3 regions of the Klebsiella quasipneumoniae subsp. quasipneumoniae genome follow, and region 2 is predicted to be linked to each of the others. Evidence: predicted binding sites of a transcription regulator. Region 2 holds the regulator's gene; each other region holds the start of a gene.
What was found. The regulator CRP, encoded in region 2, controls carbon source genes, mostly activating them, when cyclic AMP is high. The targets are predictions, from matches to a motif close to ATGTGANNNNNNTCACAT.

Region 1 (6,371 bases), 2.3 Mb from region 2:
GCGCCGTCCATAACAGCCACACTACCTGGTCCGGCGCCTGAAACAGCACCGGATTTTGTTCCGAGCGGTCAGGATCGTCGGAGAGCTTAACCGCTTCGCTCCAGCGATCGCTGCCGGGGGCTAACCGCGAACCCCAGATCGAAATGTCGGCTTTCCCCTCCTGGGAGCCGCCGAACCAGACGCACATCAGGCAGCCATCTTCCAGCTGAAGCAGGTTGGCGGCATGATTTTGCGGGCAGGCGTTGGGGAGCATCGCCCATGCGATATGTTCATCTTGCTGGTGCTGGCGAATGACGCCGTCGAAAGAAGGAATTGCGGACATGTTTTAGACTCCACGTTGCTCAACAGGGGCAGGGGATGATTGTGATTTATTCGGGATCAGGCGATCGATGACCATAATGATCGCCGGGGTCGCCAGGGCGATATACATGTTATTGATGCCGAACGGATCGCCAAGTAAATACCAGACGGAGGTCACCACGCAGGCGCCGATCAGACCGGCATTGGCGCCGCGGGTGCTCCTGAAGAAGGGGGCATAGAAGGCGATGACCGCTACTACGGTAATGGACAGGCGGATGGCGCGGGTGAAGAAGGAGAGTTTCAGCACTTCCGGCACCAGCAGCACAAAGATCAGCGGCAGGAAGCCGATAATTAACGATGCCCAGCGCGTGGCTCTGAACTCCTGGTCCGGAGTTGGGTTACGCCATGGTACGTAGAAATCTTTCACCACCAGCGAGGCAATGGCCAGAGCAACGGTACTTACGCTGACGAATATCGAGGCCACAAGTGACGTTGTCACGAGTCCCGCCAGCCAGGGATTCATGTCCTGCAGAAATACCGGCAGGGCGTACAGGCTGTTGATTTCTGGATGCAGATACTTCGCCGCCACGCCGATGATGGCGATGGCAAGGGCGATGGGCAGGCAGAAAAAGAAGGCGATCCACGTGGAGCGCTTTGCTGACCGGACGTCTTTGGTGGAGCTGATCGCCTGGATAACAAACTGGGTGCAGAAGATGGAGCCGATAGTGCCGATAAGCCAGGCGAAGATAGTGCCAGCGCCAATGTTGCCATCCCACGTCCAGTAGTAATCCGGCATCTTCTCAATCATCGGCGTGAAGCCGCCGGTTTTGGACAGAGCAAAACCCAGAATGATCAGCAGACCAGCGTATTTTAACGCGCTGTGTAACATGGTGACCCAGGCGACGCCTTTCATGCCGCCGAAGGCGAAATAGAAGGTACTGACGATGGCGGTAATAAAGGCGGCCACGGGTAAGTTGACTTTTAAGACGGTGGAAATAGCCGCAGCGCCGCTGACGTAGTTGCCTACGTTAACCAGCAACAGCGCATAAATCATGATCAGGGAGATAATATTTTTGGTACTGGTGCCATATTTCTCAGCGATAGCCCCGGATATGGTGATTTTCCCGGTGTTATAGATGCGCTTTACCAGAATCAAACCGAACAGCGGGAAGCCGATGGCCGCCCCCAGCACGGACCATGAGGCGGCAATTCCGCTCTCAAAGGCGGCCTGAGCGGTACCGATGGTTGATTTGGCGCCAATATATTCCGACATCAGTAATATACCGACAATAAAGGCCGGCATGGCGCGCGAGCCTTCCATAAAATCCCCGGAATTCTTACTACGAATACGGAATGTCAGCCAGGTGGTAAACAGAATATAGGCAATGACAATGCCGACAATAATAAAGGTATCTTCAGCGGTAAAATGATTCATCTTAGCCTCTCTCTGGGCGTACGAATCCTGGGTACGGCAGTACCCGGTCTGTTTTATTTACGAAACGCAGCGGGTATTACGCTAAATAACGGGCAATGATGCCGCGTATTTCTTGCAGCTGCTGGTCACTAAACTGCACCGCGTAGCGGCTGTCGCCCACCTCATGGCCCATCAGCTGCAGCGCTTTTTTCACCGCCGCGGGTGAGAACGCTACCTTGTAAAGGTCGGTGCGCAGGCCCGTTACCCGCTCCTGCGCCTGGCGCGATCCGGCGATATCTCCAGCATGGAACAGCGACCAGATAGCGTTGATCTCGGCAGGCGCGACGTTGGCAAGCCCCGAGATGCAGGCTGAGCAGCCGTCGACAAACCCCTGATGGATAAGCGAGTCCGGGCCGTTGAGAACGTCGAAACCGTCAATGTCGCGTACCGCGTCAAGAAAGCCTTTCAGACTGTCGTAGCTGCCGGCGCTATCCTTGATGCCAATGATATTGTCGTGCTGCGCCAGCTTACGCGCTGTCTCCGGCGCAAGGGTGTTACCGGTGCGGGCGGGAATGTTGTAAAGAAAGAGCGGGACGCTCAGGGCGTCGGCGATTGCCGTATAGTGGTTTATCAGCTCTTCCTGCTTCAGGGGCACGAACCACGGGGTAATGGCCGATACCGCGTCAACCCCGAGGCGGGCGATCTGCTGGCCAAGCCGGCGGGTCTCCCGCGTGGAAACCTCCCCGATGTGGGCTACCACCGGCGCGCGACCGGCGGCCGCCTCCACGCAGGTTCTGGCGACGGCGATCTTCTCTTCCTCATTGAGGACAAAAAACTCGCCGTTGGTGCCGCCGCAGAATATGCCGTTGCCCGCGGCGATCTGGCGCTGCACCTGCTGCTGCAGCGCTGGCAGGTTAAGGGCTCCCTCAGTGGTAAAGGGGGTAACGATGGCGGTGAGTACGCCGCTAATGGCTCTCCTCATTTGACTTTCTCCTGTTAGGCATGTTCCGGAAACAGCGTCTGGTAGATAGCCGCGATCTCTTCACGGCTGACGCTGCAGGGGGCGTTATTCATCAGGCGCTTCACGTTCTGCGCCGCCGCGCTGAGGGCGGGGATACTGTCTGCGGGAACGCCGAGCGCGGCGAGGTTATCGGGCAGCGGTAAGCGTTTGACCAGCGCCGCCAGCCATGCCACCAGCGCATGGGATTTCTCTTCCTCGCTGAGGGTGAGGTCCGCGTCGGGGATCAGATCCCAGACCTGAGCGAACTTCGCCACCGCGTGGGGGCGGACCACCCGCATGCAGGGCGCCAGCAGAATGGCGTTGGCCACCCCGTGCGGCAGGTGCCAGGTGCCGCCGAGCGGATAGGAGAGCGCATGCACCAGATGGGTGCCGGCATAGTTGATCGCCGCGCCGCCGTACCACGAGGCCCAGAGCATCTCCAGCTTCGCCGTCAGATCCTGCGGCTGATCCACCGAGCGTTCGATATGACGCACCAGCTTGTGTAAACCGATTAACGCCGCGTTATCGCTTACCGGGTTGGCCACGGTGGAGGTGAAACACTCCAGCAGATGGCACAGAGCATCGATCCCGGTCGAGGCTGCGATGCTGGCCGGCATGCTGGTGGTCAGCTCCGGCAGCAGGGCGACGTAGTCCGGGAGCAGCACCGGGGAGATGATCCCCACTTTGGTCTGCTGCTCGGGGATCGCCAGAATAGCGTTCGGCGTTGCTTCGGAGCCGGTCCCGGCGGTGGCAGGGATCAGCAGGGAGCATAGCCGTCGTTGCGGCTGTTCACCCGCCAGCAGGGCCGTCAGAGTGGGGGCTTGCGGATGCAGCAGCACCGACAGCAGTTTCGCCACGTCCAGTACGCTCCCACCGCCAATGCCGACGACCATCTGCGGTTGAGAAGCGCCCAGCTGGCTGACGATCTCCGCCACATCCTGATGACTGGGCTCGGCAGGCACACTGTTAATGACCTCAACCTGGCGCCCGTCAGCCGCCAGCAGGCGATGGATCGCCCGGGTCGCCTCCAGCGCCCCGACGTTCTGGTCGGTCACCAGCAGGATACGGGTTTTATCTGCCAGCAGCGGGAGCAGGGCCGATGAGGCGCCAGCCCCGCTGATGATCGTGCTGTGTATCGTCGCCACGCGTTTCTCCTTGGTAGTGGTTGATTGAATTCAATCATTCACGAGTCGTTCTACTCGTCTGGTGGGGAAAAGTTATAATTTATACGGCGGTTTAATAACTTGAGCTTGCTCACATTTAATCAAATATGATTGAATATAATCAATTTCAGGTTTGCAACGTTTACAACGACCAGAAGGCAGGACAATGAAAGACGGCAATAACAGCGTGCTGGTGCTGGCAGATGACTTTACCGGAGCCAATGACGCCGGGGTCAGCCTGGCGGAGGCGGGCATGTCGGTAGAAGTGGCATTCTCCGCCGGGCAGGCGTCATCCGCCCGGGCGTTAATACTCAACAGCGACAGCCGGGCGATGACCGCCGGCGCGGCCGCCGACAAGGTCACCGCTCTGCTGCGCGGCGCGGCGCGATTCGCCCCGCGCTGGCAGATAAAGAAGATCGACTCCACGCTGCGCGGCAACCCCGGCGCCGAACTGGAAGCGATGATGACGGCGCAGGGCTGCCGGGTGGCGGTTGTGGCGCCGGCTTACCCGGCGGCCGGGCGGCATACCCGGGATGGACGCTGCTATGTACACGGGATACCCCTCGATCACACCGAATTTGCCAGCGATCCGAAGACGCCGGTTAGCCGGGCGGATATTGCCGGCATTCTCGCCATGCAGAGCCGGCTGCCGAGCCGGTCGCTGAGCGCCGCCCAGCTTCCGGGAGCGTTAGCGACGGCAGGCGAAGCGAGGCAGGTACTGATTATCGACGCCTGGGAAGAGCGTCATCTGGATCAGGTTATTGACGCCGTCGCTCCTCATGCGCAGGAGACCCTGCTGGTCGGCTCGGCAGGCCTTTGCGAGGCGCTGGCGCGCCGCCTGCGCCGCAGCGAGCAGGGGCCGCTGCTGGCGGTGGTCGGCTCGATGAGCGAGATGGCGCAGCGCCAGGTCGCTGCGCTGCAGGCTCATTCCCGAGTGAGAAAGATCGAAATTGATGTCGAACAGGCCTTTAGCGGATCGCCGAAGGAGGTAGCCTCGCGGATCGCCGAGGTGCTGCGTGAGGGGGATCACTGCGTGGTGACCACCCACCCGAATAACGCCGTCCGGCACGGGATTGAAGCCCAGTGCCGCGAACGCGGTCTCAGCCGTGCGGCCTACGGGGAGCACATCTGCGCCTGGCTTGCCGACGTTACGGCACAGGCGGTGGCGCTGTGCCCCCCTGGTGCGCTGTATCTCTCCGGTGGCGATGTGGCCATCGCCGTGGCTCAGGCGCTCGGCGCCAGCGGTTTTCAGATCCGCGGCCGGGTCGCGGAGTGCGTCCCATACGGATACTTCCTCGGCGGCCGCTGGTCGCGGCCGGTGATGACTAAAGCCGGAGGATTCGGCACCGACACCACGCTATTACATGTTGTGAATTTTATTGAGGAGAAACTGAGTGTCTAACATCATTGCAGTCACAATGGGCGACCCGGCAGGGATTGGTCCGGAGATTATTATCAAATCCCTCGCCGAAGGGGCGCTGAGCGGCGCGCCGGTGGTGGTGGTGGGCTGCGCGCAGACGCTGCGGCGTATCCTGGCGTTGAACATCACCCCGCGGGCGGAGCTGCGCATCATTGACCATCCCGCCGAGGCAAGCTTTGCCCCGGCGACGATTAACGTCATCGATGAGCCGCTCAGCGACCCGCAGGGGCTGCGTCCTGGCGAAGTGCAGGCCCAGGCCGGGGATCTGGCGTTTCGCTGCATTAAGCGGGCGACCCGCCTCGCGCTGGAGGGCGCCGTCGCGGCCATCGCCACCGCGCCGTTGAATAAAGAGGCGCTGCATCTGGCGGGGCATGCTTTTCCCGGCCATACGGAACTGTTGGCCCACCTGACGCAAACCACCGATTACGCCATGGTGCTGTATACCGAAAAGCTTAAGGTAATCCATATCACCACCCATATCGCCCTGCGCCAGTTCCTTGACACCCTCAACCAGCCGCGGATTGAGACAGTGATTGGCGTGGCGGATCGCTTTCTGCGCCGCGTCGGCTATCAGCGTCCGCGCATTGCGGTCGCCGGCGTGAACCCGCACGCCGGGGAGAACGGCCTGTTTGGTGATGAAGAGATCCGCATCGTCGCCCCCGCGGTTGCCGCCATGCGGGAGCAGGGAGTGGAGGTAACCGGCCCCTGTCCGCCGGACACGGTGTTTATGCAGTGTCATGAGGGGATGTACGACATGGTCGTGGCGATGTATCACGACCAGGGGCATATTCCGCTGAAGCTGCTGGGATTCTATGATGGGGTCAATATCACCGCCGGGCTGCCGTTTATCCGCACCTCTGCGGATCATGGCACCGCGTTTGATATTGCCTGGACAGGTAAAGCGAAGTCTGAGAGCATGGCAACCTCCATTGAGCTCGCCATGCAGATCGCGCAGGAATAACATGAAGGGATATAACCGGTTAGAGCAGATTATGGACTTCCTGAAAAGCCATAATCTGGTGACAGTCGACCAGCTGGTGGCGGCGACCAACGCCTCGCCAGCCACCATTCGCC
Region 2 (6,371 bases):
GTTAACCTGGAGTGGATCCAGAAACTCATTCGCGACACCAGCGAACGCGGCCACTCCCGGGAGGCGGTGATGGACTCCGTCGTCCGATCGATGGAAGATTACATTAACTTCATCACCCCGCAGTTTTCCCGCACCCACATCAACTTCCAGCGCGTGCCGACGGTGGACACCTCCAACCCGTTTGCCGCGAAAGCGATCCCCTCTCTGGACGAGAGCTTTGTGGTGATCCATTTCCGCAATCTGCAGAACATCGACTTCCCCTGGCTGCTGGCGATGCTACAGGGCTCGTTTATTTCGCACATGAACACCCTGGTGGTGCCGGGCGGTAAAATGGGGCTGGCGATGGAGCTTATTATGGCGCCGCTGGTCGAGCGTCTGATGGAAGGCCGAAAGATCGGCTAACAGAAAAAACCCCGGCCAGGCCGGGGTTGAGATCATTCACATCAGCAGGCGAAGACTACGCCTCGATCACTTCATAGGAGTGGGTGATCTTCACCGCTTTTTCCAGCATCAGCGCCACCGAGCAGTATTTCTCTGCCGACAGATCCACCGCACGGGAGACTGCGCCATCTTTCAGCGCCTTACCGGTGACGATAAAGTGCAGATTAATATGCGTGAACAGGCGCGGCGCCTCTTCCCGACGCTCAGAGGTCAGCTTCACTTCGCAGTTGGTCACGTCGTGACGACCTTTTTGCAAAATAGAGACCACATCGATCGCACTGCAACCGCCCGCCGCCATCAGCACCATCTCCATCGGGCTGGGCGCCTTATCTCCGGAGTTGCCATCCATCAGAATCTGGTGTCCTGACGCGGACTCCCCGATAAAGGTTAACCCTTCAACCCATTTCACACGCGCTTGCATAAAATTTAACTCCAGTATCGCAATATTCCTGTCAGATTACGCGCACATAACAATTCTCGCAACGGAAGGCGACCTGCGTCATGCTGAAGCGAGACACCAGGAGACATGCGGCGAAAGCTATGCTAAAACAGTCTGGATGCTACAGTAATACATTGATGTACTGCATGTATGCAGAGGAGTTCACATTACAGGCTGTCGAAAAATCATCAGCCAGCTTCCCAGGTATAGGGAAACAATACGATTGCATGCCCGGACGCCGTGTAGTGTCGGCGCCCGGAGATAGCTTATAACAGAGGATAACCGCGCATGGTGCTTGGCAAACCGCAAACAGACCCTACCCTTGAATGGTTCTTGTCTCATTGCCACATTCATAAGTACCCATCAAAGAGCACGCTGATCCACCAGGGTGAGAAAGCAGAAACGCTGTACTACATCGTTAAAGGCTCCGTGGCTGTACTCATCAAGGATGAAGAAGGTAAAGAGATGATCCTCTCCTACCTCAACCAGGGCGATTTCATCGGTGAATTAGGCCTGTTTGAAGAGGGTCAGGAGCGTAGCGCCTGGGTACGGGCGAAAACCGCATGTGAAGTGGCCGAGATCTCTTATAAGAAATTCCGTCAGCTGATCCAGGTGAACCCGGACATTCTGATGCGTCTCTCTTCGCAAATGGCTCGCCGTCTGCAGGTGACGTCTGAGAAAGTGGGCAACCTCGCCTTCCTCGACGTGACGGGCCGTATCGCCCAGACGCTGCTGAACCTGGCGAAGCAACCCGATGCCATGACCCACCCGGACGGTATGCAAATTAAAATTACCCGTCAGGAAATTGGTCAGATCGTCGGCTGCTCTCGTGAAACCGTTGGCCGTATTTTGAAAATGCTGGAAGATCAGAACCTGATTTCCGCCCACGGTAAAACTATCGTCGTCTACGGCACCCGTTAAGTTGCTAAGCGGCGTATTGCTCCTGCAGTACGCCGTTTTTGTTTTTCCCTCATGTGGCGCAGGCTGATTTACCACCCGGAAGTCAACTATGCACTGCGGCAAACGCTGGTGCTGTGTCTGCCTGTGGCCATCGGTCTTCTGCTCGGCCATCTCCAGCAGGGACTCCTGTTTTCCTTAGTTCCCGCCTGCTGCAACATCGCCGGTCTCGACACTCCGCATAAGCGCTTTTTTAAGCGTCTGATTATCGGCGGCTGTCTGTTTGCCGGATGCAGCCTGGTGGTGCAGCTGCTGCTCGCCCAGACCATACCTTTGCCGCTTATTCTCAGCGGCCTGGCGCTATTGCTCGGCGTCACCGCGGAAATCAGTTCGCTGCACGCGCGCCTGCTGCCCGCGTCGCTGATCGCCGCCATCTTTACCCTGAGCCTGGCGGGCAATATGCCCGTCTGGGAGCCGCTGCTGATCTACGCCTTCGGCACGCTATGGTACGGCGTGTTTAACTGGTTCTGGTTCTGGCTGTGGCGCGAACAGCCGCTGCGGGAGTCGCTCAGTCTGCTCTACCGGGAACTGGCCAATTATTGCGAAGCCAAATATAGCCTGTTGACCCAGCATACCGATCCCTCGACCGCCCTGCCGCCGCTGCTCATCCGCCAGCAGAAGGTGGTCGATTTAATCACCCAGTGCTATCAGCAGATGCATATGCTGGCCGCCAACCAACGTAACGACCACAAACGTCTTCTGCGAGCGTTCCAGATGGGGCTGGATCTACAGGAGCATATTTCGGTCAGCCTGCATCAGCCGGAAGAGGTGCAAAAGCTGGTTGAGCGCAGCCATGCCGAAGCGGTGATCCGCTGGAACGCGCAGACCGTCGCCGCCCGCCTGCGGGTGCTGGCGGATGACATGCTCTATCATCGTTTTCCGCAGCGTTTCCAGATGGATAAACAGATCGGCGCCCTGGAAAAGATCGCCCGCCAGCATCCGGATAACCCGGTCGGCCACTTCTGCGCCTGGCACTTCAGCCGCATCGCCCGGGTGCTGCATACCCAGCGCCCACTGTATGCCCGGGATCTGATGGCTGACAAAGAGCGTCGTTTACCGCTGTTTCCCGCGCTAAAGAACTATCTGTCGCTGAAGTCCCCCGCGCTGCGCAACGCCGCCCGCATCAGCGTGATGCTGAGCATCGCCAGCCTGATGGGCAACGCCCTGCATTTGCCGAAGCCCTACTGGATCCTGATGACCGTCCTCTTCGTGACACAGAATGGCTATGGCGCCACGCGGGTTCGTATTGTCCACCGGGCGGCGGGGACGCTCGCCGGCCTGATCATCGCCGGGCTGACCTTGCACTTTCACGTTCCGGAGAGCTATACCCTGAGCGGGATGCTGCTGATCACACTGCTCAGCTATCTGATCATCCGCAAACACTATGGCTGGGCGATGGTGGGGTTTACGGTGACGGCGGTATATACCCTGCAGCTTCTGACGCTCAACGGCGAACAGTTTATTATCGCCCGGCTGATCGACACGCTGATCGGCTGCCTGATCGCCTTCGGCGGGATGGTCTGGCTGTGGCCGCAGTGGCAGAGCGGCCTGCTGAAAAAAAACGCCCACGATGCGCTGGAGGCCGACCAGCAGGCGATTCGCCTGATCCTCAGCCCCGACCCCAAAGCGCCCGCGCTGGCCTACCAGCGCATGCGCGTCAATCAGGCGCACAACGCGCTCTACAACTCCCTGAATCAGGCGATGCAGGAGCCCGGGTTTAATACCCACTACCTGGAAGATATGAAGCTATGGGTGACGCACAGCCAGTTTATCGTCGAACACATCAACGCCATGACCACTTTGGCCCGGGAGCATACGATGCTCACCCCGGATCTTGCCCAGCGCTATCTCGAATCCTGTGAGATTGCCCTGCAGCGCTGTCAGCAGCGGCTGGACAGCGATGGTCCCGGCAGCGCAGGGGATGTCAATATTATGGAGTCACCGGAAAGCGAGGTGCCGATCGGTCCGTTAAGCACCCTGGAGCAGCATCTGCAACGCATTCTGGGCCATCTGAACACCATGCACACCATTTCGTCAGTGGCATGGCGTCAGCGGCCGCATCACGGCATCTGGCTGCGGAAGATCAGCCGTTAATCACCTTTGCCACGGCCTGGGCAAAGCGCGCCATCCCCTCGGCAATATCCTGCTCTTCGATGATCAGCGAGGGAACAAAACGCATCACGTCCGGCCCGGCGTTAAGCACCATGACGCCGGCTTCCGCAGCGGCATAGAGAAAATCACGCGCGCGGCCCTTGTGCTGCGGCTTGAGTTCGGCGCCAATCAGCAGGCCCATCCCGCGAATATCACTGAACAGATCAAACTCGGCATCCAGCTGCTGCAGGTGTTTGACGAACAGTTCGCGTTTGGCGTTCACGCCATCCAGCACCGCCGGGGTATTGATCAGATCGAAAGCGGCGTTGGCGACCGCGCAGGCCAGCGGGTTGCCGCCGTAGGTTGAGCCATGGGAACCCGCATGGAAGGCGCTGGCGATCTCGTGGGTAGTCAACATGGCGCTGACCGGGAAACCGCCGCCCAGCGCTTTGGCGCTGGTGAGAATATCCGGGGTTACGCCATAGTGCATATAGGCAAACAGCGATCCGGTACGCCCCATTCCGCACTGCACTTCATCAAAGACTAACAGCGCCTGGTGTTGATCGCACAGTTCGCGCAGCCCCTGCAGGAACGCCGGCGTCGCTGCCGTCACGCCGCCTTCGCCCTGAATCGGCTCCACCACCACCGCGCAGGTGTGGTCATCCATCACCGCTTTTACCGCCTGCAGGTCGTTGAAGGGAACATGGACAATATCCGCCGGTTTCGGGCCGAAACCATCGGAGTACTTCGGCTGCCCGCCGACGGAGACAGTAAACAGGGAGCGACCATGAAAGGCATTATGGAAAGCGATGATTTTGGTTTTGTACGGGCTATGGCGGGTCACCGCATAGTGACGCGCCAGCTTAAAGGCCGTTTCATTGGCTTCGGTACCGGAGTTCATAAACACCACTCGCTCGGCGAAGGTGGCATCGACAAGTTTACGTCCCAGGCGCAGCGCTGGCTCATTGGTAAAGACGTTGCTGGTATGCCACAGCGTTTCGCCCTGCTCGTGGAGCGCCGCCACCAGCGCCGGGTGGCAATGGCCGAGCGCCGTCACCGCGATACCGCCGGCGAAATCAACATACTCTTTGCCCTGCTGATCCCAGACGCGGCTGCCTTTTCCCTTTACCGGGATGAATTCTGCCGGTGCATAAATTGGCAAAATAACTTCATCGAATGTGGCGCGGGTGATTGCCGGTTGTTCAGTTGCCATGTCTTGCCCATCCCTCTTCGTTATGCAGATGCGATTATGATAATCTAATCACAAAATATGCATAAAAAATCAGTCAATGGCAACCGAAATCACCGCTTAATAAAGTTCGCCAGCAATTGATGGCCCTGTTCGCTGAGGATGCTTTCCGGATGGAACTGCACGCCCTCGAGATCCCAGTCGCGATGACGGATCCCCATAATCTCACCGCTGGCGCTGCGGGCGGTGACGATAAACTCAGGCGGCAGCGTCGGCGGGTCAATCACCAGCGAATGATAGCGGGTCACCGTCAAAGGATTATTCAGCCCCTGAAACACCCCTTCGCCGTTATGCTCGATAAGCGAGGTTTTTCCATGCATCACCTGCGCCGCCCGCACAATGGTCGCGCCAAACGCCTGGGCTATCGCCTGATGCCCGAGGCAGACGCCCAGCAGCGGCGTTTTCCCTGCATAGTGACGGATTACCGCGAGGGAAATCCCCGCTTCATCCGGCGTACAGGGACCAGGCGAAATCACTATCTTCTCCGGCGCCAGCGACGCTATCTCCTCCAGCGTCAACGCATCGTTGCGCCTGACCAGCACTTCCGCCCCCAGTTCGCAAAAGTACTGATACAGATTCCAGGTGAAAGAGTCATAGTTATCGATAAGCAGGATCATAGCGGCTCCGGAACAATCAAACCGGGCTATTCTACTCAGATTCCCGCGCTTCGCTTACCACTTTGCGAAAGATCGCCGCCAGCGGGTCCGGATCGCCCATCGCGCCCTGCTGACAGGCGGTGCTCCAGGCGGCAGGATCGACGTCACGCCAGTCAAGAAGATAGCCGGCATGTATCGCCAGCTGTTCAAAGAAAATGCGCTGGGTCAGGCCATTGCCGAGACGAAAAGGGTGCAGCACATTAATTTCACCATAGAACCAGCTCAGGCGTTCGATAAAGGTATCCCGCGGCAGGCCGCAGAGATAATCCTCCTGCTCCAGAGCCTGCATCAGGGCATTCCCCTCCTCTTCGATGCGGGCAAAGTGGCAGAACGGCGTATCGCCCAGGTAGAGGTTCACTTCACGCAGCCTACCCGCCCAGTCAAACAGATCCTGATACAGCTGATGATGAATAGCGCACAGATAGGGTAAGCCGCGCACCCGCGGGCCCAGCGGCAGGGTGGCCGCCCGCAGGGACGTCATCTCCAGGGCAGCCTGCTGCAGCGTTTTAGCCTGGCGGATGCCGAGGCGGTTGCGCAG
Region 3 (6,371 bases), 1.4 Mb from region 2:
CTGGTTGTTAATTATATGTTAGCCATGTAAGTATAGACAGTGTGACCAACCTCGCCATTTTTGATAGTTACCGCCAGCGAAACGGGCGCTGGCGGTAATTACTCTGTAGACTTAAAAGTTATGCCTGAAATCAGGCCGCACGTTTGGCTTTTTGTTTGTAGCGGTCAAAAATTACCGCCGCCAGCAGGATGACCCCGCGCACGACGTATTGTGAGAACGGCGAGATGTTCAGCAGGTTCATCGCGTTCTCCACGGTCCCGAGGATCAGGATCCCGGCCACCACGTAGGAGATCTTGCCGATCCCGCCCTTCAGCGATACCCCGCCCAGCACACAGGCCGAAATAACAATCAGCTCATAGCCAATCGAGGTCATCGGCTGGCCGCTGGTCATCCGCGACGCCAGGATAATTCCCGCCGCGGCCGATACCAGACCGGAGAGCACAAAGATAATAATCTTGGTGCGCACCACAGGAACACCGGCCAGACGCGCCGCCTCTTCATTGCCGCCTATAGCCAGCGTATTACGGCCAAAGGTGGTTTTGTTTAGTAATAATCCGAAAACCACCAGGCAGGCGACCGTCAGCCAGATCGGCGCCGGCAGACCAAACCAGTTGGCGTAACCGAGGGTGAAGAAGCGTTCATCTTCGATCCCCACCGCTTTACCGTCGGAGATAATGTAGGCCAGGCCGCGGACAATCTGCATAGTGGCCAGCGTGGTGATCAGGGCGTTGATCTTCAGCCGGGCAATGACAAAGCCGTTGACCAGGCCACTGATCGCCCCCAGCAGCAGACCGGCGGCAATCCCCAGCCACAGGCTTTCGCTCAGGTTAATCACCACCGCGGTAGTGACCCCGGCACAGGCGATAACCGACGCCACCGACAGGTCGAAATCGCCGGAGGCCAGGCAGAAGAGCATACCGCAGGCCACCATCCCGGACATCGAGATCGCCAGCCCCAGCCCCTTCATATTGACGAATGAGGCAAAGTTAGGCACAAAAATTACGCAGCCGATAAACAGCACCGCAAACACCACCAGCATGCCAAACTGATCCCAGATACGGGCAAAGCTAAAGGCAGAGCGGGTAGCGCCGGACGTAGTCACTGATGACATCATTTACTCCTTACTCAGGCGACAGCCTGACTCACTTTTGGCATCGCAAGGCTTAACGCCTGCTGTTCATTGGCTTCTTCATGCAGCAGTTCGCCGGCGACTTGCCCTTCACGCATCACCACGATGCGGTCGGCGACGCCCAGCACTTCCGGCAGGTCGCTGGAGGCAAATACCACGGCGACACCGGAGGCGGCGAGGCCATATATCACGTTGTAAATTTCATGTTTGGCGCCGACATCGATACCGCGGGTGGGCTCATCGAGCAGGATCACCTTCATCTCTTCCGACAGCCAGCGGCCCAGGATCGCTTTCTGCTGGTTGCCGCCAGACAGGTTCATGATCAGCTGTTCCGGGCCCGGCGTTTTAATGTTCAGCGACTGGATATGCTGATCGGCGTTGTCCGCCTCCCAGGCGTTGTTGATCAGGCACCCGGCGTGGATATGCTTGCGCCGGGCGCTGATATTGATGTTGTCGCGCACGGAGTGAACCGGAATAATCCCCTCCGCTTTCCGATCTTCCGGGCACAGCATCATCCCGGCCTGGATGGCCTGGGCCGGTTTGCGTATGTCGACGGGCTGGCCATCGATATACACCTGACCGCTGGTGATCCGCGTCCCGCCGAACAGACCTTTCATCAGTTCGCTGCGCCCGGCGCCCACCAGCCCAAACAGGCCGACGATTTCGCCACTGCGCACCGAGAGGCTGACCGGCGTGCGCACGCCCGGGGCCTTCACCTCCTCCAGACGCAGCCGCTCTTCGCCGTAGGGGCGAGGTTTCCAGCCGTAAATATCCCCCAGATTGCGTCCCACCATCGCCTGAACCAGCGCGTCGTGGCTGACGCTCGGCATATCATCAAAGGTGCAGACGTAGCGGCCATCTTTAAAGACGGTGATGGCATCGCTGAGGGCAAAAATTTCTTCCATCCGGTGTGAAACATAGATGATGACTCGCCCCTCCTCCCGTAGCTCGCGGATAACGCGAAACAGGTTGTCGATCTCCCGGGCGGAGAGCGAACTGGTCGGTTCATCGAAGGCGATAATTTTGGCGTTACGCGCCAGCGCTTTGGCAATCTCCACCATCTGCCACTGGCCAATGGAGAGATACTTCAGCGGCGTCTCCGGGTCGATATCCAGCCCCAGATGCTCAAGCTGCAGGCGGGCCTCGTAGTTGAGCAGCGAGCGGTTGACGATACCGCCTCTGTGCGGCAGCTGGCCAAGATAGATATTTTCGGCGACGGTCATCTCCGGGATCAGATGCAGTTCCTGATAGATAATCGCCACGCCGGCGTTGAGCGCCGCCATCGTATTGGTGAACGCCATCTGCTGACCGCCGATCTGCAGGTGGCCCGCGGTGGGGATGTAGTTACCGCTGAGGATTTTCAGCAGCGTCGATTTGCCTGCGCCATTTTCGCCCATCAGCGCGTGGATCTGTCCTGGGTAGCAGTCAAAACTGATATCGGACAAGGCCTTTACGCCAGGGAACGTCATGGTGATGCCGCGAAATGAGAGATAAGGGGTAGACTGTTGCATAACGACTCCGCTCTTCTGCACTCAGCCCCCGCCGCGGCGGGGGCCAGTTCAACCGGGCTGTTACAGCCCTTTTTTCGCCAGCTCTTCTTTGAAGTTATCGCGGGTAATCAGCACCACATCGGTCACCGCAGTGAACTTCGGCGGCTCAACGCCCTTGGTGACCCAGTTGTAGAGCATTTCGCTGGTTTTATAGCCATGAATATCCGGGCTTGGCAGCAGGGAGCCATAGAAGCCGGTCGGCTGCGCCTTCGACAGTTCGTTGACGGCATCCACGCCGTTGATGCCAATGCCAATCACATCCGGCGCTTTAAAGCCCTGGCCTTCAGTGGCACGCACGCCGCCGAGCACGGTGTTGTCGTTCATCCCAACGATCAGCCAGTGTTTAACCTGCGGGTGCTGGACCAGCATTGAGTTACCGGCGTCAAACGCCCCCGGGATATCGTTAGATTTTGTCGGAACGCGGTAGATTTGCGCTTCCGGGAAACCGGCCGCCTTCAGGGCATCGATGGAGCCAGTGGTACGACGGCGGGCGGTGTCCAGCTCATCGGCGGTGATGGCCATCACCGCGGTGTCTTTGACATCCCAGCCGCGTTTCTGCATCTCTTTATACAGCTCCTGCCCCTGGCGGGCGCCGATTTCGCTGGCCGCCATCATCACCAGCGGCACGCTCTCCATCGGTTTACCTTTGGCGTTGACGAACTGGTCATCGACGGTAATCACCTTCATGTCATAGCCGCGCGCCTTAGCGACAATCGCCGAGCCGAGCTTAGGATCGGGGGTACAGATGACAAAGCCCTTCGCGCCGCTGGCCGCCAGGCTATCGATGGCGTTCAGGGTTTTCTCACCATCCGGCACCGCAATTTTAATGACGTCAAAGCCTAAATCTTTTCCTGCTTTATCAGCAAATTTCCACTCGGTCTGGAACCATGGCTCTTCCGGCTGTTTCACCAGAAAACCCAATTTCAGGTTTTCCGCCATAGCTGATTGTGACATAACCGCTGCAAGACCAATGGCCGCCAGCGCTTTAGTAAATTTGTGCATGGTAAACTCCAGCTTTAATTCGCTTTCATGTAGGGAAAAATCGGAATTAACTTTTTTATCAGCATCAAAACAAGGCATTAGAAAAATCACATTCCCTACTGCCGTTGTTAGAGTAGTAATACCCGGAAATTATTTCTCCATACGAGAGCATTATCACATCGCGGAATTACAGTAATTGCGTACATAGATTTAGCAAAAAAAGCCATAAAAAAAGACATAATTGTCATACAATTTAACCGGAGAATAGCAGGATCATCTATACCACCAGCAGGGTTATCCCTGTGATGTCAGAGGGTGTTTAACAGAGGGTTACGGCACTGTTATATCCAGCGGCTAACGGGGTCGCAGCGGCGGTCAACTGCCTGCCGGCGCTGAAGATCAGCAGACGCGCGTCGCCAGTCCGGCATCGGCCGTTTTATATCGCGATAAAACGGATCTTTTGCGTAATTTATTCCGAATTGAAAAAAGATATTCCCGCTGCATAAAAAAGCCTGCAACAAAAAATAAAAATAATTATCATCACCATGAAACATTGCTCTCTGAAATAACTTATAGCTTTGCGTTATACGACGAATCTCGTAGTCAAATACCTATAACTTATACCTGGCACACCGCGCTAGCGCCCCGGTCTACGCCGCCAACCTCCAGCCAGTCGTCATTCAGGAATAATCGTGTAACAAAACGTAAATTATCCATATTGAGAGTTTTCTTAATTCCATTCAGCGAGTATTCTAAAATTGTCGGCAAGAGGAAAAATTACCCGACTCATACGGAATGTGTAGAGTTTTATTATTCTGCAACAGTGCAGCGCGTCACTCTTTTATCCTGTTGTTTACCGCAGGAACCGCTGACGCGCACCAGTAACCCCTTCCCGGTTAATAAGGATATTTTTATGGCAGTTCCAGGAATGGCACAAAAGCTAAACACCCAGATGAACCTTGAGTTCCACGCCTCTAACGTTTACCTGAACTTAAGCGAGTGGTGCGCCCGGCATCGCTTCGACGGCGCCGCGACACTTTTGCGCAACCGCGCGCAGTGCAGCATCACCCTCACCATGCGCGTATTTGACTATCTGAAAAAAGCCGGCAGCTGGCCGATAGTGAATCCCGACCGCGCCTGTAATCCCGAATGTACCTCGCTGGAAGATCTCTTTACCCAAACCCTGGTCGATTACCGCCAGCGTAGCAGTATGCTGAGCGGTCTCGCCGAAGAAGCCAAAGCGCAGAGCGATGACAACACCTGGCGTTTTCTGACCCGGCTGGCGGAAGAGCAGCAGCAGGATGGGCTGCTGCTGCAAAGCGTGCTCGAGGAAATTCGCAATGCCGACAAAGCCGGGATCGGTATGGAACAGACCGATCGCCGTCTGATGGCCCTCGTCGGAGCGTCACAGAAACCCCATTAATCAGAGGTGTCGGGCCTTTCTCGGCCGATCAGGGGGGAGCGCGTTCGCGCTGCCCCGCCCTGTTTATTAATCCGTTATCGCTATACTCCCCTGCCATTTATTCCTCAAAAGAATAAAAAAGTTTTAACTCGATCCCATTCCCTCGTCACCGTTACCCCTTTGGGGGGATTAGTGAGCGCGGTCACTTTTTGTTGAGCCACAAAGAAATATAAAAACAGTGTTTCAAAAATATAAAACACGAGGTTTATTTTTTATGGCTCGATACACGGCTTCAGCCTCTGAAGGGCTGCAGGGAAGACCGATCTTGTTACGCCATCAGTTAGCCTACGGCGGCGGTAATCTGTTAGGGAGTGGCGCACTGGCGATAAGCGGGGCATGGCTACTCTATTTTTATACGACCTTTTGCGGCCTGACGCTGATCGAGGCCTCATTTATCTTCTCCGTCGCCAGCATCATCGACGCCATCAGCAACCCGCTGATGGGCTATCTGACGGATAACTTTGGCAAAACGCGGTTAGGCAAGCGCTTTGGCCGTCGGCGCTTCTTTTTGCTGATCGGCATTCCGCTGATGCTGTTCTACCCGCTGCTGTGGGTAGAGGGCCTGAGTTTCTGGTACTACCTGTGCACCTACGTGGTGTTTGAGATCATCTACACCTCCATCATGGTGCCCTATGAAACGCTGGCGACAGAGATGACCGATGATTTCTCGCTACGCTCAAAGCTCACCGGCTATAAAGCCATCTTCGGCAAGCTGGCCAACTTCCTCGCCGCATTTATTCCCGGACAGTTCATTCTGCTGTACGGCAAAGATTCCGCCACCCCTTTCTTCCTCACCGGCCTGACCTACGGCGCGATCCTGATCGTCGCGATTACCTGTCTGTGGCTGTGCAGCTGGGAGCGCGAGCGTGCGGAAGCCGTGGATACCAGCGCGAAAAAGGGGCTGCTGAGCACCCTGCTGTCGCTGGCGAAAGACATGCGTTCCACCTTTTATCTGCGCGTGTTCCGCAAACATCTCGGTATGTACCTGTGCGGGTTTGGCGCGGAATGGCTGTTTGCCTCCATCTTCACCTATTTCGTGATATTCGTTCTGCAGCACGATCCGGCAATGGTGGCCGGGCTGAACAGCCTGAACTCGATTCTGCAGCTGATCTCCACCGCGCTGTTTATCGGCCTGTGTGTGAAAAAGGGCTTCAGCAAACCCTATATCCTCGCGCTGGGGATCGTGATTTTCGCAGTCCTGCTGTATACCTCGCTGTGGTTCTTCCATCTGCCGTCAGGCCTGGCGACC

Region 1: a site for CRP is predicted at 3,957-3,974, ahead of LGM20_RS13155 (iron-containing alcohol dehydrogenase). Genes of this name have one in related genera too.
Region 3: a site for CRP is predicted at 3,823-3,840, ahead of LGM20_RS08995 (arabinose ABC transporter substrate-binding protein). Genes of this name have one in related genera too.

Annotation. Positions count from the first base shown of each region.
Region 1 covers NZ_CP084876.1:2,697,530-2,703,900, reverse strand. The annotation lists gene LGM20_RS13170 (sialidase family protein) at 1-322, opposite strand, end outside; gene LGM20_RS13165 (sodium:solute symporter family protein) at 326-1,735, opposite strand; gene LGM20_RS13160 (dihydrodipicolinate synthase family protein) at 1,812-2,696, opposite strand; gene LGM20_RS13155 (iron-containing alcohol dehydrogenase) at 2,711-3,859, opposite strand; gene dtnK (D-threonate kinase) at 4,044-5,279, shown strand; gene LGM20_RS13145 (D-threonate 4-phosphate dehydrogenase) at 5,272-6,258, shown strand; gene LGM20_RS13140 (DeoR/GlpR family DNA-binding transcription regulator) at 6,260-6,371, shown strand, end outside.
Region 2 covers NZ_CP084876.1:420,147-426,517, reverse strand. The annotation lists gene LGM20_RS01955 (phosphoribulokinase) at 1-402, shown strand, start outside; gene LGM20_RS01950 (OsmC family protein) at 458-862, opposite strand; gene crp (cAMP-activated global transcriptional regulator CRP) at 1,169-1,801, shown strand; gene LGM20_RS01940 (YccS/YhfK family putative transporter) at 1,853-3,931, shown strand; gene argD (bifunctional acetylornithine/succinyldiaminopimelate transaminase) at 3,921-5,141, opposite strand; gene pabA (aminodeoxychorismate synthase component 2) at 5,231-5,794, opposite strand; gene LGM20_RS01925 (putative adenosine monophosphate-protein transferase Fic) at 5,826-6,371, opposite strand, start outside.
Region 3 covers NZ_CP084876.1:1,853,530-1,859,900, reverse strand. The annotation lists gene araH (L-arabinose ABC transporter permease AraH) at 131-1,111, opposite strand; gene araG (L-arabinose ABC transporter ATP-binding protein AraG) at 1,126-2,640, opposite strand; gene LGM20_RS08995 (arabinose ABC transporter substrate-binding protein) at 2,701-3,681, opposite strand; gene LGM20_RS08990 (non-heme ferritin-like protein) at 4,574-5,083, shown strand; gene LGM20_RS08985 (hypothetical protein) at 5,188-5,322, opposite strand; gene LGM20_RS08980 (MFS transporter) at 5,388-6,371, shown strand, end outside.